4 regions of the Alcanivorax sp. 97CO-5 genome follow, and region 4 is predicted to be linked to each of the others. Evidence: predicted binding sites of a transcription regulator. Region 4 holds the regulator's gene; each other region holds the start of a gene.
What was found. The regulator LexA, encoded in region 4, represses DNA repair genes until DNA is damaged. The targets are predictions, from matches to a motif close to TACTGTNTANNTANACAGTA.
Positions count from the first base shown of each region.

Region 1: hrcA (heat-inducible transcriptional repressor HrcA) is a predicted target of LexA. The motif match lies at 5,651-5,670, and genes of this name have one in related genera.
Region 2: uvrD (DNA helicase II) is a predicted target of LexA. The motif match lies at 6,301-6,320, and genes of this name have one in related genera.
Region 3: recA (recombinase RecA) is a predicted target of LexA. The motif match lies at 2,414-2,433, and genes of this name have one in related genera.

Region 1 is NZ_KI965882.1:61,843-69,264, reverse strand. Features, by position in the region: gene smpB (SsrA-binding protein SmpB) at 1-253, opposite strand, end outside; gene Y017_RS05235 (sodium-dependent transporter) at 423-2,009, shown strand; gene Y017_RS05230 (RnfH family protein) at 2,006-2,320, shown strand; gene Y017_RS05225 (outer membrane protein assembly factor BamE) at 2,349-2,756, opposite strand; gene fur (ferric iron uptake transcriptional regulator) at 2,945-3,346, shown strand; gene recN (DNA repair protein RecN) at 3,405-5,072, opposite strand; gene Y017_RS05210 (RDD family protein) at 5,103-5,630, opposite strand; gene hrcA (heat-inducible transcriptional repressor HrcA) at 5,779-6,828, shown strand; gene grpE (nucleotide exchange factor GrpE) at 7,079-7,422, shown strand, end outside.
Region 2 is NZ_KI965888.1:153,437-160,858, forward strand. Features, by position in the region: gene Y017_RS06735 (mechanosensitive ion channel domain-containing protein) at 1-1,190, shown strand, start outside; gene Y017_RS06740 (metal-dependent hydrolase) at 1,354-2,196, opposite strand; gene Y017_RS06745 (hypothetical protein) at 2,284-3,270, shown strand; gene Y017_RS06750 (GGDEF domain-containing phosphodiesterase) at 3,393-6,272, opposite strand; gene uvrD (DNA helicase II) at 6,447-7,422, shown strand, end outside.
Region 3 is NZ_KI965905.1:3,426-10,847, forward strand. Features, by position in the region: gene Y017_RS11675 (wax ester/triacylglycerol synthase family O-acyltransferase) at 1-754, shown strand, start outside; gene Y017_RS11680 (YebC/PmpR family DNA-binding transcriptional regulator) at 1,071-1,790, shown strand; gene Y017_RS11685 (CinA family protein) at 1,832-2,320, shown strand; gene recA (recombinase RecA) at 2,523-3,557, shown strand; gene Y017_RS11695 (regulatory protein RecX) at 3,550-4,014, shown strand; gene Y017_RS11700 (sulfite exporter TauE/SafE family protein) at 4,266-5,033, shown strand; gene alaS (alanine--tRNA ligase) at 5,268-7,422, shown strand, end outside.
Region 4 is NZ_KI965877.1:410,278-417,699, reverse strand. Features, by position in the region: gene rlmKL (bifunctional 23S rRNA (guanine(2069)-N(7))-methyltransferase RlmK/23S rRNA (guanine(2445)-N(2))-methyltransferase RlmL) at 1-430, shown strand, start outside; gene Y017_RS01905 (glutaredoxin family protein) at 427-648, shown strand; gene Y017_RS01900 (TatD family hydrolase) at 725-1,558, opposite strand; gene Y017_RS01895 (DUF1499 domain-containing protein) at 1,506-1,922, opposite strand; gene lexA (transcriptional repressor LexA) at 1,978-2,592, opposite strand; gene Y017_RS01885 (cyclic nucleotide-binding domain-containing protein) at 2,900-3,550, shown strand; gene Y017_RS01880 (universal stress protein) at 3,595-4,035, opposite strand; gene topA (type I DNA topoisomerase) at 4,250-6,979, shown strand; gene Y017_RS01870 (hypothetical protein) at 7,145-7,422, shown strand, end outside.

The DNA of each region.
Region 1 (7,422 bases), on a different contig from region 4:
GATCAGGGTTGACGTGGGTGCTGGCGGTGTTGAGTGGCTCGAAGCGGGCACCGAACAGAAAAGCTTCGCCGTTTTTTAGCAAGACATAGGCTTCTGTAAGATTGCCTTTGCCGGCACGCAGAGATTTCACCTCCCAGCCTTCCAGTACTAGGCCGGCTTCGAAGTGCTCTTCCAGATGATATTCGTGGCGTGCCTTGCGGTTTTGCGCAATGGTGGCCGACGGTGCTTTGGCTTTTTTGTTGGCTTTTCCCATAGGGCGGCAATTATAGAGCAAGGGGTGACTGGCTGATAGCGGTTTGTCTGTCGGGGGCTGGTGTCGGGTAGGTGACTATGTACCAATGTTTACGATGTTACTGGCTGTCACTTGAGCCGCCCTGCCAAAAAAAAGACAATACCGCCACGCGAATAAGAGTAATGGTGTTATGAAGCAAGAAAACAAGTCGGTCCATGGAGTGTGGGGCAGCCGTTGGGTCTTTATTTTGGCGGCAACTGGGTCGGCAGTGGGGTTGGGTAATATTTGGCGCTTTCCGTATATCACCGGGGAAAACGGTGGCGGGGCCTTTGTGTTGTTGTATCTATTGTGTATTGCGGTGGTGGGGATTCCCATTATGACCGCAGAAGTCATGCTAGGTCGCAAAGGCGGTTTGAGTCCGATCAACACCATGCGCAAGCTTGCCAGTGAGAGCAAAGTCACCCAGCGTTGGGCTGGCATTGGGATACTGGGCGCGCTGTCGGCATTCCTGATTCTGTCGTTTTATTCTGCGGTGGCCAGCTGGGCATTATATTACACTTGGGAAGCGGCCCGTGGGGCGTTTGACGGCATTACGGCCACCCAGTCCGAGGCGCATTTTGACACCATGTTGGCCAACCCTTGGTTGATGCTAGGTTTCCATTCGTTGTTCATGCTGCTCACTATGGTGGTGGTTGCTCGTGGCGTGAAAGGTGGGCTGGAAAAAGCCGTACAGGTGCTGATGCCGCTGTTGTTCGTGCTGCTGCTGGTGCTGGTGGGTTACGCGACGACGACGCCTGGCTTTAGCGACGCCATGAATTTCCTGTTTGCGTTTGATTTCTCCAAGCTCACTGGCAAAGCGGTACTGGTGGCGGTTGGGCAGGCATTCTTTACGCTGAGCCTGGGCATGGGCGCGATCATGGCCTATGGGGCTTATATGCCGCGCGAGGTGACCGACCCGAAGACGGGCAAAAAGAAGCCGATATCAATTCTTTCTACGGTGGCCATCGTTGCCATACTGGATACTCTGGTGGCACTGGGTGCTGGCATGGCCATGTTCCCGTTGTTGTTTTCTGGCGGGTTGGAAGTGGGCCAGGGGCCGGGAATGATGTTTGTTACTCTGCCTCTGGCGTTCGGGAATATTCCCGGTGGCGTGTTGTTCGGTTCTTTGTTCTTCCTGTTGGTAGTGTGCGCGGCGTGGAGCTCGTCCATTAGCTTGGGTGAGCCGGTGGTGGCCTGGTTGGTGGAAAAAGGTCTGACCCGGGTGAAAGCCGCCATCCTGGTCGGTTTGGGCGCTTGGCTATTGGGTGTCGGTTCGGTGCTGTCGTTCAATGTGTGGGAGGATAATACCTTCCTGGCTGGCACTTTCTTCGACAACATGGAATTTCTGTCCACCACGGTGATGTTGCCGCTGGGTGGCTTGTTAATCGCTATCTTTGCCGGCTGGGTGATGAAGGAAACCCAGGCGCGTAAGGAATTGGGCATCAAGAACTTCAAGTTGTATCTGGTGTGGCGTGCGCTGGTGCGGATTTTCTCTCCGGCGGCAGTGGTAGCCTTATTTGTGTATTCCATCTGGAGTGCGGTGGCGCCCGCTGATGAGGTTGGGTCTGTGCAACGGGCGTTACCCGCAGAGATGACGGAGGCTGATGCTCAGGTGTTCGAGATGCATGGTGCCGCCGAAGCCGATACTCCGACCCCGGCTCCGGTGACGGAACCGATTGAGCCCGGTGACGTGGATGGGGTGCCTTCTGCCCCGGCTGAGCAGGTGCCTGTACGGTGAGCGAAACAATGATTCATGTGGAGGTGGTCTACGCGTTACCGCAAAAACAGCGGCTGATTGGTCTTGATGTGCCTGATGGTACCTCTATGCTGGACGCCGCTAAGCTGTCGGGTATCGGCGAGCAGTTTGCCGATCTCGATCTAGATAAGGCGCCCATGGGGGTGTTCGGTAAAGTGGTGGCAAACCCGGCTGGGCATATATTGAAGCCTGGCGAGCGGGTGGAAATCTACCGTCCGCTGACGGCCGACCCCAAACTTAACCGTAAGAGGCGCGCAAAAGAAAAGGCATCAGCAGGTAAAGCATCGAACTAAGCGTGAGGGGGCAGCGCAAGACCGAAGGCTATTGAGCGTCATTCCTGCGGTCTGCGGCTTTACGTTGTAATTCGATGTCGCTGCGACCGGAGGTTTTGGACTTGATGTCTTCTATAACCTCGCCCTCATAGCGCCTGTAAGCGCCATCTTCAAAGTAAACAGCGATGTTCTGGCTAACCTTGTCACCTTTGCCGGGCCGATAGGTCATTGGGTAGAGCCACAGATCCGGAGTGAACGGGTCCACCAAGGTGGGTGCGCCGAGGACGTAGCGTACTTGCTCCGGAGTCATGCCTGGCTGCAGCTCGCTGAGCATATCTTCGGTGACAAAGTTACCTTGCGGAATATCAATTCTGTAGACGCCAGGAAAACGCAGCGTGCTGCATCCGGCAGAGGCTAGAAGTGATACTAGTAATAGTGTAACTAGAATGCGGGACATGATTTTCGACTTCGCTAAGTGTTCGGGCGATAATACAGACTTGGGAACCTATGACAAACTCCGGTCTGACGATAGGGTCATATTTTATTGACAGCTCGCGGCGCGATGAGTTCGCCTTGGTACTCTTGGTGGTACAAATTTCCCGCCTTTTTCAAAACCGCCATTGATTGGCAGATGGAGCATACGCATTGGATAATCAGGATCTCAGAAAAGCGGGCCTTAAAGTGACCCTGCCGCGGGTGAAAATCCTTCAGCAGCTGGAGAAGTCCGCAGAGCGCCACTTGAGCGCGGAAGATATCTACAAGTCGTTGATGGATTCCGGCGAAGACGTGGGCTTGGCGACGGTATATCGCGTGCTGACGCAGTTCGAGCAGGCTGGCATGGTGTTGCGCCACAACTTTGAAGGTGGCTCTGCTGTATTCGAGCTGGCTGATGAAGAGCACCATGATCATATGGTGTGCATGGAAACCGGCGCGGTGGTCGAATTTATGGATGACGTGATTGAGTCGCGGCAGCATGCTATTGCCGAGGAGTATGGTTACGAGATTGTGGATCACTCACTGGTGCTGTACGTCAAACCCAAGAAGTAGGCGACACGTAGGCGCTTTAGGGTGGAGGTTTGGCGTGGCGTGTAGGTTGCGTTTTCTGTCACGCTGCCTGCGCCTTGCTCAGCATTTCTTTGGCATGGTTACGGGTGGACTCGGTAATTTCTACTCCTCCTAGCATTCGCGCCAATTCTTCCACTCTGGCGGCGTCATCTAGCTCTTGGATGCGGGTGTGGGTGGTCTCATCCTCTTGGATTTTGTGCACCTGCCAATGCTGATGCCCTTGACTGGCCACCTGTGGCTGGTGGGTAATGCACAGCACTTGAGCATGCTGCCCCAGTTCGCGCAGTAATCGGCCCACAATCTCGGCAACGCCGCCGCCAACGCCCACGTCTACTTCATCGAACACTAGGCTGGGCACGGTCAGGTTGCGCGCACAGATCACCTGGATGGCGAGGCTGACCCGCGATAATTCGCCACCGGAAGCGACTTTGCCCAGTGGTTTGAGTGGCTGCCCTGGGTTGGCTGTAAACAAAAACTCCACTTCTTCCAAGCCCTCCAGGCTCGGGGGGCACTCGCTTAGGCAGGCATCCAGTTGCGCGGCTTTCATGCCCAGAGCCGTGAGTTGCTTTTGCACTTGCTGGCTGAGAGTCTTGGCGGCGCTGCGGCGAGCCTTGGTTAGCTTGCGGGCGCTGTCCATGTAGTGCTGCTGGGCGGTCGCTTCTTGTTCCGCCAGAGCATGCAGCTGGGCATCCACATTGCCCAGGGCATCGGATTCGGCCAGCAGGCTGCGATGATGTTCTACCAGCTCTTGCGGGCGAACGCGGTGCTTGCGGGCCAGGGTGTAGCTTTGGCTCAGGCGTTCTTCCACCTGGCTGAGGCGCGCCGGGTCCAGATCTAATTTTTCCAAGTAATGACGCAGGTCGTCGGCGGCGGCTTCCACTTGCAGGCGGGCGGATTCCACGGTGTCGGCAATGCTGCCCAAGTCGCCGTCGTTATTGCGCGCATCGTCTAACCAGTGGCTAACTTGGCTAAGGTGGTCGTTGCAGGTGCCGTCCTCGCCTTCATAAAGTGCGTCAAGGGACTGCTGGCAAAGCCGGATCAAGTTTTCTGCATTGCCCAGTCGTTGTTGCTCCAGCTCCAGTTGCTCCAGCTCGCCGTCCTGCAGGGCGAGGGCGTCCAGCTCTTCTAGTTGGAAGCGTAACAGTTCTTCTTTCTCATTTTGCTCACGGGCTTGGTTCAGGGCGTCATCGTGGGCACGGCGGGCTCTCTGCCAGTGGCGCCAGTGCTCGCGCACGCTGTTGGCCAAGTCGCGAGCATGGGCGAAATTGTCCAGCAACTGCCGGTGGGCATCCTTTTTTAGTAGTGCTTGGTGCTCGTGCTGGCTGTGAATGCTGATCAGACGTTCACCCAGCTCTCGTACCTCCGACAGCGGGGTGGGGGTGCCGTTCACATAAGCCCGGGAGCGGCCGTCGGCACGCACGGTACGGCGAAGCAGGCATTGTTCTTCATCATCCAGCTCCCGTTCGATCAGCCATTGCTGTGCGGCAGCGTTGTTGCGCAGGTCGAAGGTGGCCAGCACTTCGGCGCGGTCGTGGCCGTGGCGAACAATCGATGAGTCGGCCCTGTTCCCTAGGGTGAGCCCTAGGGCATCGATGATGACAGATTTGCCTGCCCCGGTTTCGCCGCTGATGGCGGTGAGCCCGTTTTCGGGCTCTAGCTCCAGCTGGTCAACGGTGGCAAAGTGGCGAACGCTTAAGTGGGTCAGCATGGTGTTCCTCTGCAACAGGCGAAATCGTGATTAAGTGGTCGTTCTTTGGGTTTGAATCACTTGGGTGCCGGCGAGGTGGTCGTGCAGGCAGCGGCGGTCTGAGCGGAAAATCAATAACGGGTCGATAAGCATGATCAGGTTGATGCCGGGCAGCTGGGCGAGCACGTGGAAAACAAAATAACGTAGCCCGTAGAGTTTGCCGGCGGGAACGCTGTCCTGTTCCATGCCGACGATACGCATGTCGAGAAGGGCTTTGCCAATGGTTTGCTGGCGGTTAAAGAGTAGCCAGCCTTGCAGGGCTAGGAAGATCAGCTCCCCGGCGATGAACAGGCCGATGCTGGTGGTCAAGCTGATAGTGCCGCTGCTTTGCATCATGGCGTCCCAGATCCCGCTGAAATAGATGATTGGGCCGATAATGACCATTTGCACTAGGCCATCAATGATTGCGCCGAGAAAGCGATACAGTCGGCTGGCCAGTTCAGGGGCTCCGGGGTTGTTTGGCTTCTGGGTTATGCTGTCCGGAGTCTGGTAAGGATTGCTTGGGGTTTCGCCGGTCATGATGACATCCTTGCAATGATGACTGTTCTTATGGTCAGTGCCGGTTAATGGTAGGGGATTCGCGCTGGGAGTGTAAGCCCCTGCTCAATGAAATCCGGCTACGGTTCTCTATATAATAGTGCGGCGATTTTCTGGTACATATACACCTATGACAAAGCTGGATCTCAACGAACGCAAGCAGCGCCTGCTGATGACACTGGTCGAGCGGCATATCCGTGACGGCCAGCCGGTGGGCTCGAAAACGCTGGCCAGCGGTAGCGGCTTGGCAGTGAGTCCTGCCACTGTGCGCAATATCATGTCGGAGCTTGAAGAGTTGGGGGTGTTGAGTAGCCCGCACACTTCGGCGGGGCGAGTTCCCACAGAGCTGGGTTACCGGCTGTACGTGGATTCGCTATTGGCGACCAGCGTGATGGAGCGCCCGGATCATCGGCATTTGAAAAAAGAGCTGCGTCAGTTGCTGGCGCCGGAGCAGTCTTCCCAGGAGTTGATCGCCCAGGCATCGAAAACCCTGGCGGAATTGACGCGCATGGCCGGGCTGGTGGCGGTGCCCCGTCGCGAGGTGTCTACTCTGCGCCAGGTGGAATTTCTGCCATTGTCGGGCAAGCGGGTGCTGGTGGTGCTGGTGGTCAATCGCTCCGAAGTGCAGAACCGGATTATTCATACCGACCGGGATTACGATGGAGTGGAATTGCGCCAGGCGGCTAACTACATCAACCATACCTATGCAGGCTGGGACTTGAACAGCATTTGCGATGGTTTGCTCGATACCATGAATACGGATCGCCAGCAGATGGATGCGCTGATGCAGACGGCGGTGGCTGTGGCGGATAAGGCGCTGCGTACTGAGCGTCCCGACTCTGATTATGTGGTATCCGGGGAATCCAACCTGATTCAGACCGCTGAGGCGGAAAATTTGGGGCAGCTACGTAACTTGTTTGATGCCTTTAATCATAAGCGTGACATTTTGCATTTGCTTGAACGCTCCATGAAAGCCGATGGGGTGCAGATCTTTATCGGCCGAGAATCAGGGTTTCAGCCGTTTGAGGATTATTCGCTGATTTCCGCTCCTTACACGACGGATGATGGTCCGATGGGGGTGTTGGCAGTGGTTGGTCCCACCCGCATGGATTATGAGAAAGTTATCCCCACTGTGGACATCACCGCTAAGATCCTCTCAGCGGCGCTTACCCAGCTTTAAAATAACCCACAAGCTACAACGCAAATCGGCGTGCCCTGTGTTGCGGTCTTTCTCGCGGCAATTAATCGGCGAGCGGCGTGTTTCCTTGGTTGGATCGCGGGTTATTATGCTGTGATGAATGGCTGCCGCTTGGCCCGTGTTGCGATTTGAAGCTTGAGGCTTGTCATTTCCCCCCTTGAATCCTGCCCGATAGTTCCCATATCTTTGCCCGCTTTCCTGGAAAAGCCCGGATAGGGATGTGGAGTGACCAATGAGTGAGCAGGAAAAAGATCAGAACAATGCCGAACCACAGGTAGAAACGGTTGAAGAACAGCAAGCTGCGGCCGCTGCAGAGGCGGTTGAGCCCACCGCTGAAGAGAAGCTGGCTGAAGTAGAAGTGGAGCTGGCCAAGGTTAAGAAGGCATTGGCTGAAGCGGATGTCCGTGCACAGGCGGAAGTGCAGAATGTGCGTAAGCGCGCCGAGCGTGACGTGCAGCATGCCCGCAAGTTCGCTTTGGAGAAGTTTGCCGGTGATCTGCTAAGTGTGGCGGACAACTTGGAGCGTGGTCTAGCGGCGCTGGATGCCGAAGACGATGCACTAAAGGGTGCCCGTGA
Region 2 (7,422 bases), on a different contig from region 4:
TGGTATTTGCCGTTACGGTACTGAACCCCGAAACCGCCTTGCCCTATGTGGCGCTAGCAACACTGGAGACGCTGGTGTTTGTGGGGCTGGGCTTGCTGGGGTCTGTTGCATTAGGGCAATTGATCGGCAAGGAAATACAGCTTCCCGAGGGGCTGAAAGCCAGCATGCCGCATCTGCAAGATCGGGTGAACATTTATGTTCCCACTGGGCTGAAAGTGATCCGTGCGCTGATATTGGCGTTGGTGATTGTGATGTCGCTGGATGCTTGGGCCTTATATGACTTGGGTGCTTGGTATGCCACGACAACCGGCACCCAGGCGGTTTCGGCCCTGGTCGATATTCTGATTATTCTGGCGTTGGCCGCGGCGGTGTGGGTTGTGTTGGCTAGCCTGGTGGAACATAAATTCTGCCCTGATGAAAACAGCACCCCAGCTCAGGCCGCCCGTGGTGAAACCCTACTTGGCCTGTTCCATACTACGTTGGCCATTACCATTATTATCATGACGGTGATGATTGTGCTTTCCGAAGTGGGTGTGGATATCGGGCCGCTGATTGCCGGTGCCGGTGTGCTCGGCCTGGCCGTTGGCTTCGGCGCACAGAAGCTGGTTCAGGATGTGATTACTGGGGTGTTTATCCAATTGGAAAATGCCATGAACACGGGGGATTTCGTTGGTGTTGGTGCTCACTCCGGCACCGTGGAGCGTGTGGGTATTCGGTCGGTGGCGTTGCGTGACCTGTATGGTACTTACCACATAGTGCCGTTTTCCTCGGTGGATGCGGTGTCTAATTACACCCGTGAATTCGGTAATCATGTGGGTGAATATGGCATTGCTTATCGCGAGAGCATCGACGATGCCATCGTGCAGCTGGAGGCTGCGTTTGAAGCGTTGAAGGACGGCGAGCACAGGAAGGATATTCTGGCTCCGCTGGAAGTGGCTGGGGTGTCGGCCTTAGCGGACAGTTCGGTGAATATCCGTGCGGTGATTAAAACCACGCCGGGCAACCAGTGGGCTGTGGGGCGTGCCTTCAATCGGCTAGTGAAGATCTACTTCGACAAAGCGGGCATTGAAATTCCGTTCCCGCACACCACGCTGTATTTCGGTGAAGACCGGGACGGCAGCGCCCCGGCGGCAAACGTTCGCCTCGCTGATGATCGGGTTGTTTCCACCCAAGTTGGCAATGGGGGGTAAATCTCCGTGTTCCACAAAAACGCCGGTGATCGAGCCGGCGCTTTCTTAGGTGAAAATTTGAGGTTGTAACGTGGCATCGGTGGAATCAAATCAAAAAAAAGGCCGGCAAAAATGCCGACCCTGAAAATCACCGGAAAAGGGAGAGCACGGTGAAGTAAAACGGTTATGCCGCGTCCTTGAGACGGTCGCCAAGCAGGGCTTTGAAGTTTTTCAGGTGTTCGCGGTTGTCGTGGTCCCAAGGGTGAAAGCCGGGTTTGAACCAATCAAACCAAGGTTTGGTGATGTTCAGGAAAACCCCTTTGCGGCCCCAAGTGTGTTTGGCCACCGCTCGCCAGCCCTTCAGGTCGGTCAGGCCACCCTTGATGCGTACATTGTGTAAATAAAAGGGGGTGAACAGGGTAAAGAACGCGGCGGTAGACAATACCAGAGTGCTGCTGCGCAGGGCGTAGGCGCCAAGATTGCTGTCTTCGCCGATAACGGTACGGTATACATCGAAGGCCACGGCCTTGTGTTCGGTTTCCTCTAGAGCGTGCCAATACCAGATGGCCTTATAGTCTTCGTCTGAGCCATCCATGATTTCCGGTAGGTCTAGCAGGCCGCCGCCAAGAATGGCGGTCAGGTGTTCCAGAGATACGGTGATGGCTAATTGAATGGCCTCTGGGCTGTATTGCTGAACCACGCCAAGTAGCTTGGCAACAATGGCCTCTTGGGCATGCAAGGGAACGCCCGCCTGGGCAACGAAGTCATTGTACTCTTCGTGCTCACGGCCGTGGATGGCTTCCTGACCGATAAAGGCGGTTACGGCCTTTTTCAGTTCTGGATCGGTAATCTGGTCGCGATAATTGCGGACGCTGTTGATAAAGAAGCGTTCACCGACCGGGAAGAACAGGCTCATGGTGTTGAGGAACTGGCTAATATTCAGACCGTCCCGGTGCCAGGTCAGCGCCTTGGCCGGGTTCAGGTTGAATTTTAAATTTCGTCGAATAGGTAGAATCGAGGTCGACATTATACATTCCTCCGCAACTGTTACATCACTGAATGATACAATTGATGTGCGTATCATCAAGAACTTTCTTCATAGGGAAGGTAAAAAATGGCGAGCAATAAACAAGAAGTGGCGAATCGTTTACTGGATGGGCTGATTGGTTATCTATTGGCGCGCCTCTCGCCGGGGCATCTGGATTCGTTGATCGTTGATGAGCTGGATTACATTCTTGAGAAAGCGGCAAGCTACTCCTTGAATCAGTGGGTACAGGCTGAGCAGGTGTTTGCTACGGCGCAGAAGTACGCGGTGAAGATGGATATCAGTGGTGCGATTCCCGAGCTGGTGGGCGATATGGTGGAGCAATTCTATGACCACGCTATCCAGAGCGAACGCATTGTGGAAGAAGTTATCGATGAGGCCGTGGTGATGGCTCTGTTCGATAAGGTGCTGGAAATCCCATTGTCTCGGGAAGGGATGGCTTGGCTGGGGCGCAACCCGGTGTTGCTGGCGCTGCTGGCGGGGGGGGCCCAGCTGGGAATCAAGACGCTGTTGCATCAGGGCTTACCTAGCCCCTTTCGCGGCCAGTTGAGCAAACGATTACCGGAGCGCTGGCTGGCCAGCCTAGAGATCCGCTTGCAGGAATGGTTGCTGCGCCGTACGGAGCAATTATTGAGTGACCCTTATTTGTACTGTGACGAGAACGTAGCTGAACTGCGTGAGCTGGTGAAGGTGGCCTGGCAGGATTTTGGGCAACGCCCGGTGGCGGACGTGAAAGAGCTGGTGAGCAGTGAGGATATTCAAGAGCTGTTCGTGATCGTGTTCGAGTATTGGCGGGAGCTTCGCCACACAGATTACTTCAATGTCATGTTGGAATCCGGGGTGCAGGCGTTTTTTGATAAATACGGTGATACCAGCCTGACGGGCTTGCTTGATGAATTGGGTGTGACCCGCGAGCTGATGTTGGATGATGCTCGTCGCTTCCTGCCGCCGGTGATGGCTAAGCTGCAGGAAGAAGGCTTGCTAGAGGCATGGTTGCGTCGCCATCTGGAAGGGTATTTTCAGGCGGAGGATACGCTGGAGATGCTTAAGGGTTAGTGCGTGGATACGCGCCGCAATCAGCTTAAGGAGCCTCAGCAACGCTATTTCATGCTCAGCCTTGCCGCTGGTTCGTTGCCCTTGGCCAAGGTAACGACGGTGGTGCCGTGAGTCAGCGATTCTCAATGATCAATGGCGTCCCTATACGCTTGGGTGTGCAGTAATTCTAGTAACTCAGATTCCGGTACGGGTCGGCTTATCAGGTAGCCCTGGATGCTGTCACAATGCATGTCTCGCAGAATGCTCAGGTGATCTGCGGTTTCCACCCCTTCGGCGATTACGTTCATTTTCAGGCTATGGGCCATGTCGATGATGGCGCGGGTAATGGCGGCATCGTCCGGGTTCTTGTCTAGCTCCATGATAAATGAGCGATCAATTTTCAAGGTATCTACCGGGAAACGCTTCAGGTAGCTGAGCGAGGAGTAGCCAGTGCCGAAGTCGTCCAGGGCTAACTCAACACCCCGGCTGCGCAATTGCTGGAGCAGTTCGATGTTCTGCTCCATGTCTTCCATGATTAGGCTCTCGGTGAGTTCTAATTCCAACAGGTGCGGGGACAGTTCCGTGGTGGATAGGACTCGATCGATGGTTTCCGCTACGTTTCCTTTGCGGAACTGGTGAGCAGAAAGGTTTACTGAGACGCAGATCTCGCCGAGGCCTTGTTTCTGCCACTTGTGTGCTTGGCGACAGGAGCGTTCCAGTACGAGCTCACCAATGGCAGAGATCAACCCGGTTTCTTCGGCAAGCGGTATAAAGTCTGCCGGTGGAAGCAGGCCCATGGTGGGGTGCTGCCAACGCACTAGGGCTTCCACCGAGGTAATTCGATTGCTGGCCAGGTTCATTTTGGGTTGGTAGTGCACCACGAATTCGTTCTTGAAAATGGCCTTGCGCAGGCTAGTTTCCAAGGCCAGTTGTTCTACTGAGGCCACGCGCATGTTGCTGCGGTAAAATTGGAAATTATTGCCGCCGCTACGTTTGGCCTGATACACCGCCATGTCGGACTGGTTGATCATGCTCTGCGCTTCTTTGGCGGTATCCGGGAATATGCTGATACCGATGCTTGCGCCCAAAAGTAGTTCGTGACCGTCAATCAGGAACGGCTTTTTCATGGCATTGATAAGCTGTTGGCACTGCTGACTAATGCTGCCTTCGCTGCCATGATTCTCTAATAATAGGGTGAATTCATCGCCGCCGACCCGAGCCAAGGACTCTTGCCCGCCGGCATGTTGGGCCATGCGTTCGGCGGCTGCTTTTAGCAGACGATCGCCGATTTCATGCCCTAGGGATTCGTTAATGGGCTTGAAACGGTCTAGGTCGATCATTAACAGGGCGACCTTTTGGCGGTTCAGGCGGGCAAGGGTTAGTGACTTGTGTAGATGCTCGCGGAACTGGGTGCGGTTGGCTAGGCCGGTGAGGCGGTCATAGTTGGAGAGAAACTGTAGTTGTTGCTCGGTTTCCTTACGCGCGGTCAGGTCAGACATCATCCCCACATAGCGGATTACCCGTTTCTGCTCGTCTCGCACCGCGCTCATCTGTAGCCATTCCGGATATATTTCGCCGTTACGGCGGCGTTCGTTGATTTCCCCTTCCCAGAAGCCGTTATCGAGCAGGGCGGCGGTAATCTCCAGATAGATTTCCCGGTTCGCCTGGGCGCCTTCTTCTTCCAAGATACGGCGGCCGATAAGCAGAGACTCGGTATAGCCGGTGATCTGCTCGAAGCGGGTGTTTACGGCAAGGAAACGGAATTTATGATCAAGAATGAAAATGCCTTCTGGGGCGTTTTCAAACACGGTTGCGGCTAACCGTTGTTGTTCCTGGGCCTGGCGATCTTCGGTGATATCACGACGCGTGCCGATCATGCGTATGGCGCGACCGCTTTCGCTGCGGGACACCACTCGACCTTCGTCCTCAATCCAGCGCCAGCTGCCGTCTGCGTGGCGCAATCTATAAACCGCGTGGTAGCGGGGGTCTTCACCCTTGAAGTGCGAAACCATGGCTTGGCGGATTCGAGCCAGGTCATCCGGATGAACCAAGGTATCCAAGTCGCCGAAGAAGTTTTTGAAGTAGGCGCTGTCGTATCCTAGCAGGCGGTCGAAATTAGTGTGGTGATTGAGTCCGGTATCCAGCATCCAATCCCACAGGCCGATGTTGCTGGCTTCCAAGGCTAGCTCTAGTCGTTCGCTGGTCGCCGCCAAGGCGGTGTTGGTTTCGCCTAAGGCTCGGGTGCGTTCCTGCACCATGCTTTCTAGTCGATCGTTGGTGTCTTGTAATCGCTGGCGAGCGTCTTTGCGATCGTAAATCTCTTGAGCCAGTTTCTCGTTCAGAGCTTCAGCGTCGCTGCGTGCGCGGTTCAGGTAATCAATCAGTGAGCGGTTGTTGGCTTGCAACATCATGGCTTTGTGGCCGGTGTGATTGATGCGACGGGCGGCGACCAGGAAGAACAACCCCAGCAGGGACATCAGTAGGACCAGTGCCAATTGACTGTGTTGCTGGGTTTCCGATAGGCGAGCCACTGCTGGGCCGAGCAGCATGATCAAATACAAAAACACGGTGGGGAAATGGCTACTGTAGGCGACCAGCGCCGTGGTGCTTAGGCCTAAGCCCAGACAAATTAATACCAGTTGTGCGCCTAGCATTGGCGGGCTGAATAGGCTATCCAAAGGGTTGAACAGGTAGCCGGCCAAACCGATCAATAAGGGCGAGGCGAGAGCGAGGGCTGAGAGCATACGCCTGAACAAGGGCAGGGCTTCTTGGCCATCTAGTTGGCGACGGTAATAGGACAGAATAAATAAACGGGCAATCTGTACCACGGCAATGATGCCAAACCAGGTTAGCACGGTTGGCTGGGACACGGGGCTGTGCCAGTAAACCCACGCCAGGATAATGACGGCGGCACTTTCCAACAGCAACAGTTCGGCGATGCCGCTTAGCAGCAATTGGCATTGCTCATTAAGCACACCATTAAACTGGGGTGCTGGCTGGAATGATGGGGGCTGTAATGACACCGTTTACGTTTCCTCTGGCTTAAGAGCCGAGTGTTTTTGTTTCCAGTTTACCCACAGGTTGGGGGCGAGGGAAACCGACTTTCTTGGGAGAGAGGAGGGAAGTATCGGGACAGGGGGAAATTGCCCTCTCCGGCGGGCATCACCGGCAAGGACATTCTGCTAAACTTTCGCGCCATGGATGACGTGACTTCCCTTATTGATGGTTTGAACCCGGCCCAGCGCGATGCGGTGGCTGCCGATGATCAACACTTGCTGGTGCTGGCGGGGGCCGGTTCCGGCAAAACCCGCGTGTTGGTACACCGTATCGCCTGGCAGATTGCCACCGAACAGGCTTCGCCGTTCGGTATTTTGGCGGTGACCTTTACTAACAAAGCCGCTGCGGAAATGCGCGGGCGTATTGAGCAGCTGCTGGACATGTCTGCCGATGGCATGTGGGTGGGCACTTTTCATGGTATTGCCCATCGCCTGCTGCGCGCCCACTGGCAGGAGGCCGGTCTCCCCCAAGGCTTCCAGATCATTGATGCGGATGACCAAATCCGGCTGATCAAGCGAGTCAGCAAGGAATTGGGCCTGGATGAACAACGCTGGCCAGCCCGTCAGGCCACCTGGTTTATTAATAGTCAGAAAGACGAAGGACTCCGCGCTCGGCATATGGATACCGGCGGCGACCTGTTCGCGTTGACCATGCAGAAGATCTACTTCGCCTATGAAGAGGCCTGCGAGCGGGGCGGGTTGGTAGATTTCAACGAAATGCTGCTACGGGTACTGGAGCTGTTCCGCGACAACGACAACCTGCGCGGCCACTACCAGCGTCGCTTCCGGCACATTTTGGTAGACGAGTTCCAAGATACCAACAGCATCCAGTACGCCTGGTTGCGGTTGCTGGCGGACGAAAATAATGCGGTCACCATTGTCGGTGACGATGATCAGTCCATTTATGGCTGGCGTGGCGCCAAGATCGAGAACATCCACAAATTCAGCCGCGACTTCCCGGATACCCGTACCATTCGCTTGGAGCAGAATTACCGTTCCACCGGCACTATTCTGAAAGCGGCCAACGCGGTGATCGGCCATAACAGTGACCGCCTAGGCAAGGAACTGTGGACCGAGGGCGGCGATGGCGATTTGATCCGCCTCTATTCCGGTTTCA
Region 3 (7,422 bases), on a different contig from region 4:
TGGTGGTCAGCTTGTGGACCTGCTGCGACAGCCCAAGGATGGCAACGTAAAGACTATCTATCGGGCGCCGAAAACCCAGCTAAACCGCCGGGTGACGGGCGCGCGACGCTTTGCTGCCCAGTCGTGGTCGCTGTCGCGGATTAAAGCCGCGGGCAAACAGCATGGCGGTACGGTGAATGATATTTTCCTTGCCATGTGTGGCGGCGCGCTGCGTCGCTATCTGCTCAGTCAGGATGCCTTGTCCGATCAGCCGTTGGTGGCCCAGGTGCCAGTAGCCTTGCGTAGTGCGGATCAGGCTGGTGAGGGTGGCAATGCCATTACTACGGTTCAGGTAAGCCTGGGTACGCATATTGCTCAGCCGCTGAATCGGCTGGCCGCAATCCAGGATTCCATGAAAGCGGTGAAATCTCGGCTTGGTGATATGCAGAAGTCCGAGATCGATGTTTATACGGTGCTGACCAATATGCCGCTGTCTTTGGGGCAGGTCACGGGCCTGTCCGGGCGCGTAAGCCCCATGTTTAACCTAGTGATTTCCAATGTGCCGGGGCCGAAGGAAACGCTTCATCTCAATGGTGCGGAGATGTTGGCTACCTATCCGGTGTCATTGGTTCTGCATGGTTACGCCCTAAATATCACTGTGGTGAGCTACAAGAATAGCCTTGAGTTTGGCGTGATCGGTTGCCGTGACACGTTGCCTCATATTCAGCGTTTTCTGGTTTATCTCGAAGAATCGCTGGTGGAACTGGAGCCTTGATTCGGTAATGGTGACTTGATGTATAGAGGCTCCCTAACAACATTGCAGCTTGGGGATTGAGTCGATAATCAACGGGCATTTCTGCTGTATGTTTTTCCCCTTAACCGCACGTTGCCGGCATGCTAACGGGTTCGCGTATGGAGCCCATGCTGCCGCATCCCTCAGGGGGCTGTGTTCTGGTGGAGTAGGTGTATCGATGTAATCGAAGGTTTATGAGGCGTACGTTAAATTGCCACTCCCAACCGCTCTTTTGTTCTTCTCGCCTGCATCTTCCCTTAAAATACCGGGCAACTAATTCCTCTGGAGCAAGATGTCTATGGGCCGCGCCTACCAAAACCGCAAAGAATCCATGGCGAAAACCTCGGACATGAAAGCCAAGGTGTACAGCCGCTATGGTCGGGAAATCTACGTTAGCGCGAAATCCGGTGGTGTGGACCCTACTGCGAATCTGGCATTACGCAGCCTGATTGAACGCGCCAAAAAAGATCAGGTGCCCGGTCATGTGATTGATAAAGCCCTCGACAAGGCTAAAGGGGGTGGCGGTGAGGATTACTCCCCGGCCCGCTATGAAGGCTATGGCCCTGGTGGCAGCATGGCACTGATTGAATGCCTCACTGATAACCCGAATCGTACCTTTGGTGATGTGCGTATGGCCTTTACCAAGACCAAATGTAAGATCGGTACCCAGGGTACGGTGAGCCACATGTTCGATCACGTGGCGATTTTCGTTTTTGCCCACGAAGATGAAGATGCGGTGCTCGAAGCCCTGATGGATGCGGATGTGGATGTCAGCGAAATAGAAAACGATAACGGTATGCTGACGGTGTTCACGCCTAACACCGAGTATTTCAAGGCTAAGCAGGCGCTGGTCGAGGCCTTCGGGGAATTGGAATTCGAGGTGGATGAAATTCAGTTTATTCCGCAGAGTTACACCACCATCAGCGCCGAAGACATGGACATGTTCGATAAATTCATGGCCATGTTGAATGATTTGGATGACGTTCAGAACGTCTATCACAACGTGGATCTGGGCTGATTCCAGTCCTGCAATCGTCAATCCGCAACGGAGAATGCCCTGTGCTGGATAACGACATCCTCGCCGCCGCCGTCGCACTGGCCGGTGCCCTGCAAAAACAACGTTTGCTGTTGGCCACTGCGGAGTCCTGTACCGGGGGGGGCATTGCCCAGACGCTCACCAGCCTGTCCGGCGCATCCACTTGGTTCGATCGGGGTTTTGTCACCTATTCTAATGAGGCTAAGCAAGAGATGCTTGGCGTGCCGGCCTCCACGTTGGCGACCTCGGGCGCGGTTAGTGAAGCAACGGCACTGGACATGGCGCGGGGCGCTATTAGCCATTCCCGTGCCCATGTGAGTGTGGCGGTGACGGGTATCGCCGGGCCGGATGGCGGCACGCCAGATAAGCCGGTGGGCACCGTCTGGATTGCCTGGGGGCAGAAGCTGGGTCATGCAGAAGCTCGCTGTTTCCAATTCGACGGGGATCGCGATGCCGTCCGTCAGCAGACCATCCTGCACGCCATTCTGGGCTTGAATGCCCGTCTCAAGTAGCCACAATCAGGCTATTCCTTTCAGCCCTGCTGAGGCGGGGCAGACCAGACAACGATCTGGAAGGTTGCAATGCACAGCCAATGTTGTTCATAATACTGTCCATAACGCCAGTGCTGGTCGAAAGGTCAGATAAGGCGGGTCGGATACGGTTAGATACGGTTAGCGTCAATGAATGACGCGCCGAACACGGAGAGGGGTCACAATGAGCGATAAAAGTAAGGCGCTGTCCGCTGCGCTGTCACAGATTGAGCGCCAATTTGGCAAAGGTTCTGTCATGCGCATGGGCGATCGCAAGCGTGAGCGCATGCCCTCCATCTCGACCGGCTCACTGGGGCTGGATGTTGCCTTGGGTATTGGCGGTCTGCCCAAGGGCCGTATTGTCGAGATTTATGGCCCTGAATCCTCCGGAAAAACCACCCTGACATTGAGCGTGATTGCCCAAGCTCAAAAAAAAGGCGCCACCTGTGCCTTCGTGGATGCTGAGCATGCGCTAGACCCGGATTACGCAGAAAAGCTGGGCGTAAACGTGGACGACCTGATTGTTTCCCAGCCAGACACCGGAGAGCAGGCACTGGAAATCACCGATATGCTGGTGCGATCGGGCGCGGTGGATGTGGTCATCGTCGATTCTGTGGCGGCGCTGGTGCCGAAAGCTGAAATCGAAGGGGAAATGGGTGACACCCACGTGGGGTTGCAGGCTCGTCTGATGAGCCAGGCGCTGCGTAAAATTACCGGTAATGTGAAAAACGCCAATACACTGGTGGTCTTCATTAACCAGATTCGCATGAAGATTGGTGTGATGTTTGGTAACCCGGAAACCACCACCGGTGGTAATGCCCTGAAGTTCTACTCCTCTGTACGCTTGGATATCCGCCGTATTGGTGCGGTGAAGCAGGGCGACGAAGTAACCGGTAACGAAACCCGGGTGAAGGTGGTGAAAAACAAGGTGTCGCCGCCGTTCCGTCAGGCTGAGTTCCAGATTCTCTACGGCCAGGGCATTAATCAGCTGGGAGAAGTGTTGGACTTGGGTGTTCAACAGGGGTTGGTGGACAAATCTGGCGCCTGGTATGCCTACAAAGGCGACAAGATTGGCCAAGGTAAGCAGAACGCCTGCGAGTACCTGCGAGAAAACCCGGCCATTGCCGAAGAAATTGAAACCGAAATCCGGGCCCGCCTGTTGCCGGACCCTACAGCTGAAGCCCCGGCAGAAGAGGCCGCCCCCGCTGACGATGAGTGAGCCGCTGACCGAAGCCGAGTTGCGCCAGCGGGCAGTTGCCCTGCTGGCCCGGCGCGATCACTCCCGCCGTGAGCTTGTCACCAAGCTGCAACAGCGCCTGGGGGATCAGCCGGCGCTGGAGGCGGTGCTAGCCTGGTGTGAGGAGCACGATTTTATCGATGACCGGCGCTTTGCCGGTTTTTTTGTGCGCGCGCGTATTGAGCGAGGGCAGGGGATGTTGCGGATTCGTCAGGAACTGCAGCTAAAAGGCGTTGAGAATGACTGGATTGCTGAAGCGCTAGAGAATGCCGAGGTAGATTGGTTCGCGCTGGCGAAAGACGTTCGTGCCCGCCGTTTCCGGCACTACCCCGAAGACCAGAAAGAAAAAGCCAAGCAGCTACGTTTTCTGCAAAGTCGCGGCTTTAATGCGGAACAGAGCTTCGCTGCGCTGGATATGCAGGACGCTGAACAGGATTAAGTCTGCTGTTTTCTTGTGCTTTCAAGTGCTCCCCCGTTGCGTTGCTGGCGGCGAAATTCAAGCCAGGACCAAAAGCACTTTCGCCACAGAGCGCACAGGACAGATAGAGATGCCCTTAGGTGAGCGTGCCGCTAGCGTTGCTCATGCTCTTAGCGCGGGAATGCGATTGGGCGGGAGTATATGTGTTGTGCTCTGGTGAGCATCTTCTTGGCGGCGTATTCTGCGTTTTTAATGCGTGTGTGAGATTTTTCATGGAATACCTGTCTGATCCTTGGCTGGTGGCTGCCATGCTAGGCGCTGGTGTGTTGGCAGGTTTTATCAACACTCTGGCAGGAGGCGGCGGTTTGCTGATCTTGCCACTGTTAATGCTCAGCGGCATGAGTGCGGCCCTGGCCAACGGTACCATGCGCGTTGCAGTGTTGATTCAAAGCGCGGAAGCGGTGCGCCAATTCAATAAACGTGGCTCTATGCCCTTTGCCGATCTGCCCGCGATATTGGTGCCGAGCTTGCTGGGAACATTGGTGGGGGCGCTGGCAGCAGCCTTTCTTCCCGAAACTATTCTTAAGCCTGTGCTTCTAATTACGCTGGTGGTGGTCGCGTTACTAATGGTGCTGCGCCCGTCGCAGATGTCACCGGACCCGAACTCAGTGCCATTGTCTCCTAATACCAGCCTGTCGGGCTGGATAGGGCTGTTTTTCGCTGGAGCCTATGGTGGTTTTGTTCAAGCGGGCGTGGGCTTCGTGTTACTGGCGGTGCTTGCCGGGCAGTTACGCTACGACCTGCTACGCAGTAATGCGTTGAAACTGGCTATCACGGGCAGCTTCACCATATTAGCGCTGGCTATCTTTGTGGCCCGGGGGCAGGTGGCCTGGTTGCCTGGGCTGGTGGTTGCGGCGGGTAGTCTGATTGGCGTTCGGCTTGGGGTCAGCTTTGCTCACGCCGTGTCCCCACGTGTGCTCAAGCGTATTTTGCTGGTGATGGTGTTGGCAGTATGCCTAGCCGCGGCAATCAAGGGGTGAGCTTCAAACCATACCCCATAAGGTGCGAGAAGAAAGAGGGTGAGCGGGGAGCGCTTATGACCGTATTTTTCCTCTCAGGTTTGTACGTGGCCAGGGTCTGTCAGCTTTACAGGTGATGCTTCTTTGTTGCCGCTTGGGGTTTGTTGCTTCAGGTTAACTTGTCACCATCGCAACCACGCCTTGAGGGCGGTATACTCGGCGCCTCTGACCGCCAGCCAAGAAAACGTTTCTCTTATGAAAAGTGCTGAATTACGCCAGGCCTTTCTGGACTATTTTGCCAGCCAGGGGCACACCAAGGTGTCGTCCTCCTCACTGGTACCTGCTAATGACCCGACACTGTTGTTTACTAACGCGGGCATGAACCAGTTCAAGGATGTTTTTCTGGGACGTGAGTCCCGGGATTACACGCGTGCTACAAGCTCCCAGCGCTGTGTCCGCGCCGGCGGTAAGCACAATGACCTGGAAAACGTGGGTTATACGGCGCGGCATCACACCTTCTTCGAGATGCTGGGCAACTTCAGCTTCGGGGACTATTTCAAGCGCGAAGCGATCAAGTTTGCCTGGGAGTTCCTCACTGGCACCTTGGGGCTACCGGAAGAGCGGCTGTGGGTTACTGTGCATGTTTCCGACGATGAAGCCGCTGATATCTGGCTAAAAGAAATGGGAGTCAGTGCCGAGCGCTTTTCACGGTTGGACGAAGACAATTTTTGGCAAATGGGCGATACCGGCCCATGCGGCCCGAGCTCTGAAATTTTTTATGACCACGGCGCCGATGTGCCCGGTGGCCCACCGGGTTCTGCAGATGAGGATCTGGATCGCTATATCGAGATATGGAACCTGGTGTTCATGCAGTATGACCGCCAGCCAGATGGGGAACTGCAGCCTCTGCCTAAGCCCAGTGTTGATACCGGCATGGGCCTGGAGCGCATTGCCGCAGTGCTGCAGGGCGTACATTCCAACTACGAGATCGATCTGTTTCAGGCATTGTTGCAAGCTGCGGCCAAGGCCACGGGCTGTACTGATCTGGAAGAGAAATCACTGCGCGTGATCGCAGACCATATTCGTTCAGCCAGTTTTTTGATTTGTGATGGGGTGATTCCTTCCAACGAAGGTCGTGGCTATGTATTGCGCCGCATCATTCGTCGCGCCCTGCGCCATGGCCACAAGCTAGGGCAGGACAAACCGTTCTTTTCCACCTTGGTGGCCGCACTGGTGGCGGAGATGGGTGAGGCCTACCCGGAGCTGGGCCGGGAACAGACGAGAATTGAAAAGGCCCTACTGGCGGAAGAAGAGCAATTTGGCCGCACTTTGGCTGCGGGCATGAAAGTACTGGAAAGTGCCATTGAGCAGCTTGATGGTAGGGTGTTGCCCGGTGACGTGCTGTTTAACCTCTACGATACCCATGGCTTTCCACCGGATCTGACCGCGGATGTAGCCCGTGAGCGCGATTTGAGCGTGGATATGGACGGGTTTGAGGCCGCCATGGCTGCCCAGCGAGAGCGGGCCCGTGGTGCCGGTAGCTTTGCCAATGATTACAGCGATCGCCTGAATATCGATGCGATAACCGATTTTTCCGGTTACGAGAAATTGGCCGATGACAATACGGTGGTTGCTTTATACAAGGACGGCGCCGCTGTGGACACCCTCAATGCCGGCGAAGAAGGCATGGTGGTGCTGGATCGTACGCCGTTCTATGCGGAATCCGGTGGGCAGGTGGGTGATACCGGTGCTCTAATTGCGGATGAAGCCCGCTTCATGGTCACCGATACCCGTAAGCGTCAGGGAGCACATGTGCATGTGGGCAAGCAGGTAAGCGGCAGCTTGACCATTGGTGGCAAGGTGTCGGCCTGTGTGGATGTGGATCGTCGTCTTGCGGTGATGCGTAATCATTCCGCAACCCACCTTATGCACGCCGCCCTGCGTAACGTGTTGGGCGAGCATGTACAGCAGAAAGGATCGTTAGTATCGGCGGACTATCTGCGGTTTGATTTCTCCCATGGAGAAGCGGTCAGCGAAGCCCAGCGTGAAGAGATTGAAATTCTGGTGAATCGTCAGATCCTCGCTAACACTGCGGTAACTACGGAGTTGATGGATATTGAGTCCGCCCGTGAAGCCGGTGCCATGGCACTGTTTGGTGAGAAATACGATGATCAGGTGCGTGTGCTGAGTATGGGCAGTGACGGTTTTTCCAAAGAATTGTGTGGCGGCACCCACGTAAACCGCACCGGTGATATTGGATTATTCCGCATTACTCTGGAAGCCTCCGCAGCGGCAGGTGTGCGGCGTATTGAAGCGGTCACCGGTGAGCATGCGCTAGCGGTGATGCGCCGACAGGAGCGCGCGCTCAGCGAGATTGCGGCCACGGTGAAAAGCTCGCTGGATAATGCTG
Region 4 (7,422 bases):
CGCAAAGCGCACCGTTACGGTGGATTCCTCCAAGCGGTATCTGGATTGGGCAGCCTGCAACCTGGCCGCTAACGGTTTCTCCACCGATCAGCATGAATTGGCTCGGGCCGACACCATGCGTTGGCTGGATGAGTGTAAGGAGCAGTTTGATCTGGTGTTCTGCGATCCGCCCACTTTTTCCAATAATAAGTCACGGAGTGACTTTGTGGTGGAAGAGCATCACGGTGATTTGATTCGCAAGATTATGCGCTGCTTGGAACCGGGTGGGGTGCTGTATTTCTCCTGTAATTACCGTCGCTTCCAAATGGATGAAAGCATCAGCAAGTGGTACGCGGTAGAGGATATCTCACGTTGGAGTATCCCGGAGGATTTCCGCCGCAATGAAAAAATCCATTATTGCTATGCCATTCGTCATGTGGAGGATGCATGACGGTGCTGTTGTATACCACCTTGGGGTGCCACCTTTGTGATCAGGCCAGGGAGCTGGTGGCCATGGTCAGGCCGGATCTGGAAATTACGCTGGTAGATATCGCTGAAGATGACACCTTGATCGAACAGTATGGTGAGCGAATCCCGGTATTGATGCGCGAAGGGCAGGAGCTGGCTTGGCCGTTTGGCTTGCTCGACGTACAGCAGTTTCTTTGCTGATGTTTTGATGTCGGGTTACGCCTTTCTGGCTAGCTCGACAAACATCCTGCGCATTGCCCTGATGCGTTTTTTCCGGTCAGCGAAACAGCGTTAACGCATTTTGATACGTCATGGCGGCGACTTGTTGCGTCTCCTGCCCGCGTAATTGTGCGACACGTTGGCCAATCCAAGGCAGTAGCGCAGGCTCGTTACGGCGCTTTTTCGGGGGCGCTTGCGGCAGGTCCCGGGGGAGTAGATAGGGCGCGTCTGTTTCCAAAAGCAGGCGGTTATCCGAAATGTTAGGCAGCAGCTCTGCCAGCGGTTTGCCACGTCGTTCGTCGCAGACCCAACCGGTAATGCCGATGTGGCAATCCAGATCCAGATAGGCGAACAGAGCCTCACGGGAACCGGTAAAGCAATGCACAACGGCGCCAGGCAGAGCATCGCGGAAGGATTTCAGGATAGGGAGAAAGCGTTCATGGGCATCACGCTCGTGAAGAAAAACCGGCAATTTGTATTCCGCCGCCAGGGCTAACTGAGCCTCGAAGGCCCGCTCCTGCTCTGGGCGCGGAGAAAAATCCCGATTGAAATCTAAGCCCATTTCGCCGGCAGCTTTTATCTGTTCATGGGCGAGTAGATCTCGTAGCTCTGCTTCTAGCGCAGCAGAGTAAAAACGAGCGCTGTGAGGGTGCAGGCCGGCGGTGGCGAAAAGCCCTGAGTGCTCGTCGGCGAGGGCAATGGCCGCGCGGGAATCGTCGATAGTGGTGCCGGTAATTAGCTGCCAAGTAACTCCGGCGCAAGCCGCACGCTCAATCACGGCCTCCCGGTCGTCATGAAATTGTCGATCGGTGAGGTTAACGCCGATATCGGCCCATTGTTCAGGCGCGATTTTCTGCGTTTCCGAAGGGGGGGTGTTGTGAAGTGCGGTCATCGGTTTCCTGCTCAAATAGCTGCTCGCGCAGGGATTCTACCCGACGACGGTTGGCACCTAAATCCCAATAACCGGCCCGTGATGCGGAACGGACCTCCACCATGCCATTCTCGCGAACATAGAAAGTGACATCATCTACAAAACGCAGGATCCGACTGGTGAAGCGGGCTTGAATACGCGACTGGCCGACAACATCGTAGTCCACACGGGGAAGACTGCCCAGCAGTGTTTCCAGCTTTTTCAGGCTGCTTTCCCGGTCGGCGGCGACCTGTAACGGGTCAACGCGCTTGTCACTCTGTGTAGCCAGGCTGGATACACAGTTGGGTGAGTCCGGGCAGGGTGCCAGAAGATGGGTTTCAGCCATGGCAAATGCACTCCATACAATCAGGCAAAGGCCTGTACCGGCACGGATACAGGCTTTAAAAAGAGTTTGGGTCACGAATTAGCCCCACAAAAATGCCTTCAATAATAAGTTGATCAGCGGGCACTTTGATCGGTTCATAGGCTTCGTTAGCCGGGAGTAGTGTGGCGCTGGATTTATTCAACTTTAAGGTCTTTACCGTGACTTCTTCGTCAATGCGCGCGACAACGATTTCACCGGAACGGGCCACATTGGATTTGCGCACGGCAATTAGGTCGCCATCGAAAATGCCCGCATCCACCATGCTGTCGCCTTGCACCTTTAATAGATAGGTGGGGCGCTGTTTAAACAGGCCTTGGGGTACTGGCACGGTTCGTTCCACGTTCTCGATGGCTTCAATGGGGATCCCCGCAGCCACTTTACCGACGACGGGCAGTTCCTCTTCACCCCAGTAGGCATGATCAAGTAGTTGGATTCCGCGAGAGCGATCACTGTGAAGTTTGATATAGCCTTTGCGCTCTAAGGCACGGAGATGGTCTGAGGCCGCATTCTTGGATTGGAATCCCATAATGTCGGCAATCTCTGCACGGGTAGGGGCCATGCCGTTGTCCTTAAGACATTCACGGATGCAGTCGAGGACTTGTTGCTGCCGGTCGGTAAGTTTGCTGCTCATAACCTTCTCCCTGTTTCCTGCAGAGTGTGGCGCTTAGCCGTGGCCTCTAGGGGGGGGGGCTAGTTGGGCGCCTTTCGGTGCGTGTAGGCCTATGTATTGGTCACTTGCCTGAGCGTGTAAGTAATGGCTGACAGGAAGTGCTATATTCAGGATGCTAGCATGTTTACTGACAATAAGAACAGTGTTATTTGGTCAGCATTGGGAGAAGAGTTCACCCCTCTTTTTTCCTTGCCGTTGCTCTGTTGTGGAGGTCGCTCTAGCATGTGTGTAGTTGATTACAATGCCATCAGACCAGTGGGGGTAGTGGATGGAGCAGGCCAATAATAATGATTTCGGCCAGCAACGGCGTCGCCAGCTGTTAGCGGGCGTGCCGTTTTTTAATGAAATTAATCGTGATGATCAGAACGAATTTTCCCGGCTTGAACAGACCACCCGTCTTTGGGTTGCCGCTTCGGGAGAAAGCGTAATTCGAGCCGGTGAGGTGGATTCCACTCTGTACTTTTTGTTGAGGGGGCAGCTGGAAGTGTTATCGGAGAATCCCCAGGGTGCGCCGTTGTATTATGTATCACCGGGTGAGGTGTTTGGCTCCTTGTCTATGCTGCTGGGGACTCCGCGTAGTGCGACTATTAAGGTGACAGATAATGCCCGCGAAGCGGTATTGGCAAGCTTGGATTTCAATGATTTTAATGATGATGGCAGTGCCTATTCGCTGGCAACCCGGCTGGCTTTTTTCCATATGATTGTGCATCACATTCGCTGGACTTTGGAGGTGAAGCGAATGCAGGCACCGACCCATGAACTGGTTCAGTCTATGCGCAAGTTGCCAGTGTTTTATGGCGAGAAAAACAGTCCGCAAGAGCTGGCTGCATTGAAAGCGCAGGCGCAAGGGCTGGCAGAATTGCTGTGTCGCTGGAACGAGGAAGGCCAGGCCAGCACCGGGGCTCTGCAGCTGACCTGAGGGGCTCTGCTTCGGGGAATACGCGCTGCGCTATTTCCCCGTTGCTAGTGCTGGTCTACCTTAACGGCCAGCACGTCGCAGTGCGCACCGGGGACCAGGCCTCTGGCCGTGGAGCCTAGCAGCAGTGCTAGGCCGCTTCGCGTATGACTGCCCACCACGATTAAATCCGCGCCTATCTTGTCTGCCTTGTCGAGAATGGTTTTTTCGATAGATCCCATATCCACGTAAACGTTGGCTTCCGGCACGTGGTATTGGCCGGCGTATTTATCTGCCATTTCTTGGGCTTGTTTCATCAGCCCGCTTTGCAGGTCGGTTACATCCATGGGTACATCCGCGCCGTAGGCCAGAGCCAGCGGTTCTATCACATGGATTAAATGCAGTTCGCCGTCATTGCCCGACAGTACGCCAGCCGCGCGGGACAGTACCTGGGGTGATTCATCGCTGCCATCGATGGCAACCAGTATTCTGCGATAGGGACTCAGCACGGTTCTCTCCCTGAAAAATGAGGTTCATTGCAGTATAGCGTGCTTGTGCGGCGTTGCTAGCAGGCTGTTTTACAGATGAGGGTTGCCCTGACAGGGTGGCTTGTACTACTACTAAAAAAGGAGCAAGGGGGCAGTTCCTGCTTGACCCGCCTATACCGGCGCTGTCTAAATAGCGCCCATCACACGCCTTAGACCGGATGTTGAGTACCTGAGAATGGGAAAATCGTTAGTAATTGTGGAGTCGCCTGCCAAGGCAAAAACCATTAACCGCTACCTGGGCGACGACTTCATCGTGAAGTCCAGCGTCGGCCACGTGCGCGACCTGCCGGTCAGTGGTGGCTCCAAAAAAAGCACCCCTCAAGAGCGGGCCAAGGAGGCAGCCTACACGCGCTCCTTGCCCAAGGAAGAGCGGGATGCCTATAAAAAGAAGAAGGCCAAGAAGCAGCTGATCAATCGTATGGGGATCGATCCGGAAAATGGCTGGGCCGCCCACTATGAAGTGCTCCCCGGTAAGGACAAGGTGGTTGATGAGCTCAAGCGCCTGGCTGCGAAAGCAGACCGCATCTATCTGGCAACGGATTTGGACCGCGAAGGGGAGGCTATTGCCTGGCACCTGCGGGAAGTTATCGGTGGCGATGAAGAGCGCTTCGACCGGGTGGTGTTCAACGAAATTACCAAGAAAGCCATTCAGGCGGCTTTCGAAGAACCCGGCAAGCTGGACTTGCACCGGGTAGAAGCCCAGCAGGCTCGTCGCTTCCTGGATCGGGTGGTGGGCTTCATGATTTCCCCGCTGCTGTGGGAAAAGATCGCCCGCGGATTGTCTGCCGGTCGGGTTCAGTCCGTAGCGGTGGAGTTGGTAGTGGAGCGTGAGCGTGAAATCCGCGCTTTTATCCCGGAAGAATTCTGGGAGCTTTACAGCGATACCCACAGCGGCGATGGTGAAGCCCTGCGTTTGCAGGTGGCAAAGCACAACGGTTTGGCGTTCCGCCCTAACAACGGCGACGATGCCGCGGCGCACAAGCAAGCTCTGGAAAATGCCGGCCGCCTGACCATCAGTCAGCGCGAGCAACGGCCGACCCGTTCCAAGCCTTCCGCGCCGTTTATTACCTCTACCCTACAGCAGGCGGCCAGTACGCGGCTGGGCTTCGGGGTGAAAAAGACCATGATGATGGCGCAACGGCTTTACGAAGCCGGCCACATTACCTACATGCGTACCGACTCCACCAACCTGAGTTCCGATGCGGTGGCAGCCTGCCGGGAATGGATCGGCGAAAAGCTGGGGGATAAGTATCTTCCCGACGAGCCGTTGTCTTACAGTAGCAAGGAAGGGGCCCAAGAAGCGCACGAAGCGATTCGTCCTTCTGATGTACGGCGTACCTCCGATTCCCTGAAAGATATGGAACGCGATGCGCAACGCCTTTATGAATTGATTCGCCGTCAGTTTATTGCCTGCCAGATGCCCCCGGCGGAATACCTCAGCTCCACGCTGACGGCCATCGGCAATGGCTATGAGCTGAAAGCGAAAGGGCGCATCATGAAGTTCGATGGTTGGACTCGCATTCAGCCGCCGGCCTCGCGCAAGGGTCAAGAAGACACCTTGCTGCCGGACGTGAAAGAAGGCGATGTGCTGGCCATCGATAATGTGGACGCCAACCAGCATTTCACCAAACCGCCGGCGCGCTTTACCGAAGCAAGCCTGGTTAAGGAACTGGAAAAGCGAGGCATTGGTCGCCCGTCTACCTACGCGGCGATTATCTCCACCATTCAGGACCGTGGCTACGTGCGTCAGGATAACCGCCGTTTCTATGCGGAAAAGATGGGCGACATCGTCACTGACCGTCTGGTAGAGAGCTTCTCCAACCTGATGGACTATGGCTTTACCGCCAGCATGGAAGAAACCTTGGATGAGGTTGCCGAAGGGCGGCGTAATTGGCAGGACGTGCTCAACGAGTTCTACAAAGACTTTGTGAGCAAACTGGATGCAGCCCAAGGTGAAGGCACTGGCAAGCAGGCAGTGGGCGGCATGCGCGCCAACCTGCCTACCGACACCGATATCGAGTGCCCTAGCTGTGGCCGCCCGATGCAGATTCGTACCGGCTCCACCGGAGTGTTCCTGGGCTGTTCTGGTTATGCTTTGCCGCCGAAAGAGCGCTGCACCGCGACACTAAACCTGTTGCCTGGTGAAGAAGCGGAAGCGGTGAAAACGGATGATGATGAAGAAGCGGAAACCAATGAATTGCGTAGTAAGAAGCGTTGTCAGAAATGTGGCACCGCAATGGAAAACTACCTGATCGACGAAAAGCGCAAATTGCATATTTGCGGTAATAACCCGGACTGCGACGGTTATGTGATCGAGAAGGGTGAGTTCCGTATCAAGGGTTATGATGGCCCGGTGCTGGAATGTGAGAAGTGCGGCAATGATATGCAGTTGCGCACAGGGCGTTTTGGCAAGTTCTTCAAATGCACCAATGATGAGTGTGGCAATACCCGCAAGCTGCTTAAGAGCGGCGAGCCGGCACCGCCACGAGCCGACCCGATTCCTATGCCGCACCTGCAATGCCAGAAGGTGGATGATCATTATCTGTTGCGTGACGGTGCCTCTGGCCTGTTTCTGGCCGCCAGCAAGTTCCCCAAAAATCGGGAAACGCGGCCGCCACTAATCGAAGAAATTCAGAGTGTGGCCGAGCAGCTGGATCCCAAACATGCCTATTTGGCCCAAGCGCCTGCTACGGACCCGGACGGCAATAAAGGCGTGCTGCGCTATAGCCGCAAGGCCAAAGAGCAGTATGTGATGAGCGAGATCGACGGTAAGGCTACCGGCTGGATGGCGTTCTATCGTGATGGCAAATGGGTCGAGGAACAGGCCAAGAAAAAAGCCCCCGCGAAAAAGAAAGCCGCGGCCAAGAAAAAGGCCACGAAGAAAAAAGCCGCGGCCAAGAAGTAACATGCATGCTATAGCCTGTGGCCGCTGTTTTCGTATCTTGAATGATGAAGGGTCACGCGCAGCAAAGAGAGGATGAACGCGGGTACGGCTAGCCAATTCATTGGGTGTGCTCCGCGCCTTGTAGCTCAAAGCTTGTAGTGGGTAGCTGTTTTAAGAGTGTTTTTTATGTCCAGAATGGTTCGAGATAATACCGTTAGTGGTTTGCGCGAGCGGCTCTACTTTGCCCGCGCGCTGTTGCAGCAACTGACTCACGATCAGGCCGATGCCACCCCAACCGTGCGGCTGGCATTGCGTGGGGCGGTGGTCTTTCACCTTTATTCCGTGCTGGTGGGCTTGGCGCGGCAATCTGGAAAGACCTTTCAGGTTGCCCATACCGATACCTTGTTCAGCCTTGCTGCATTGGAGCAGGCTTTTCGGGACGCGGGAGTGGAGGCGCCGGAAAT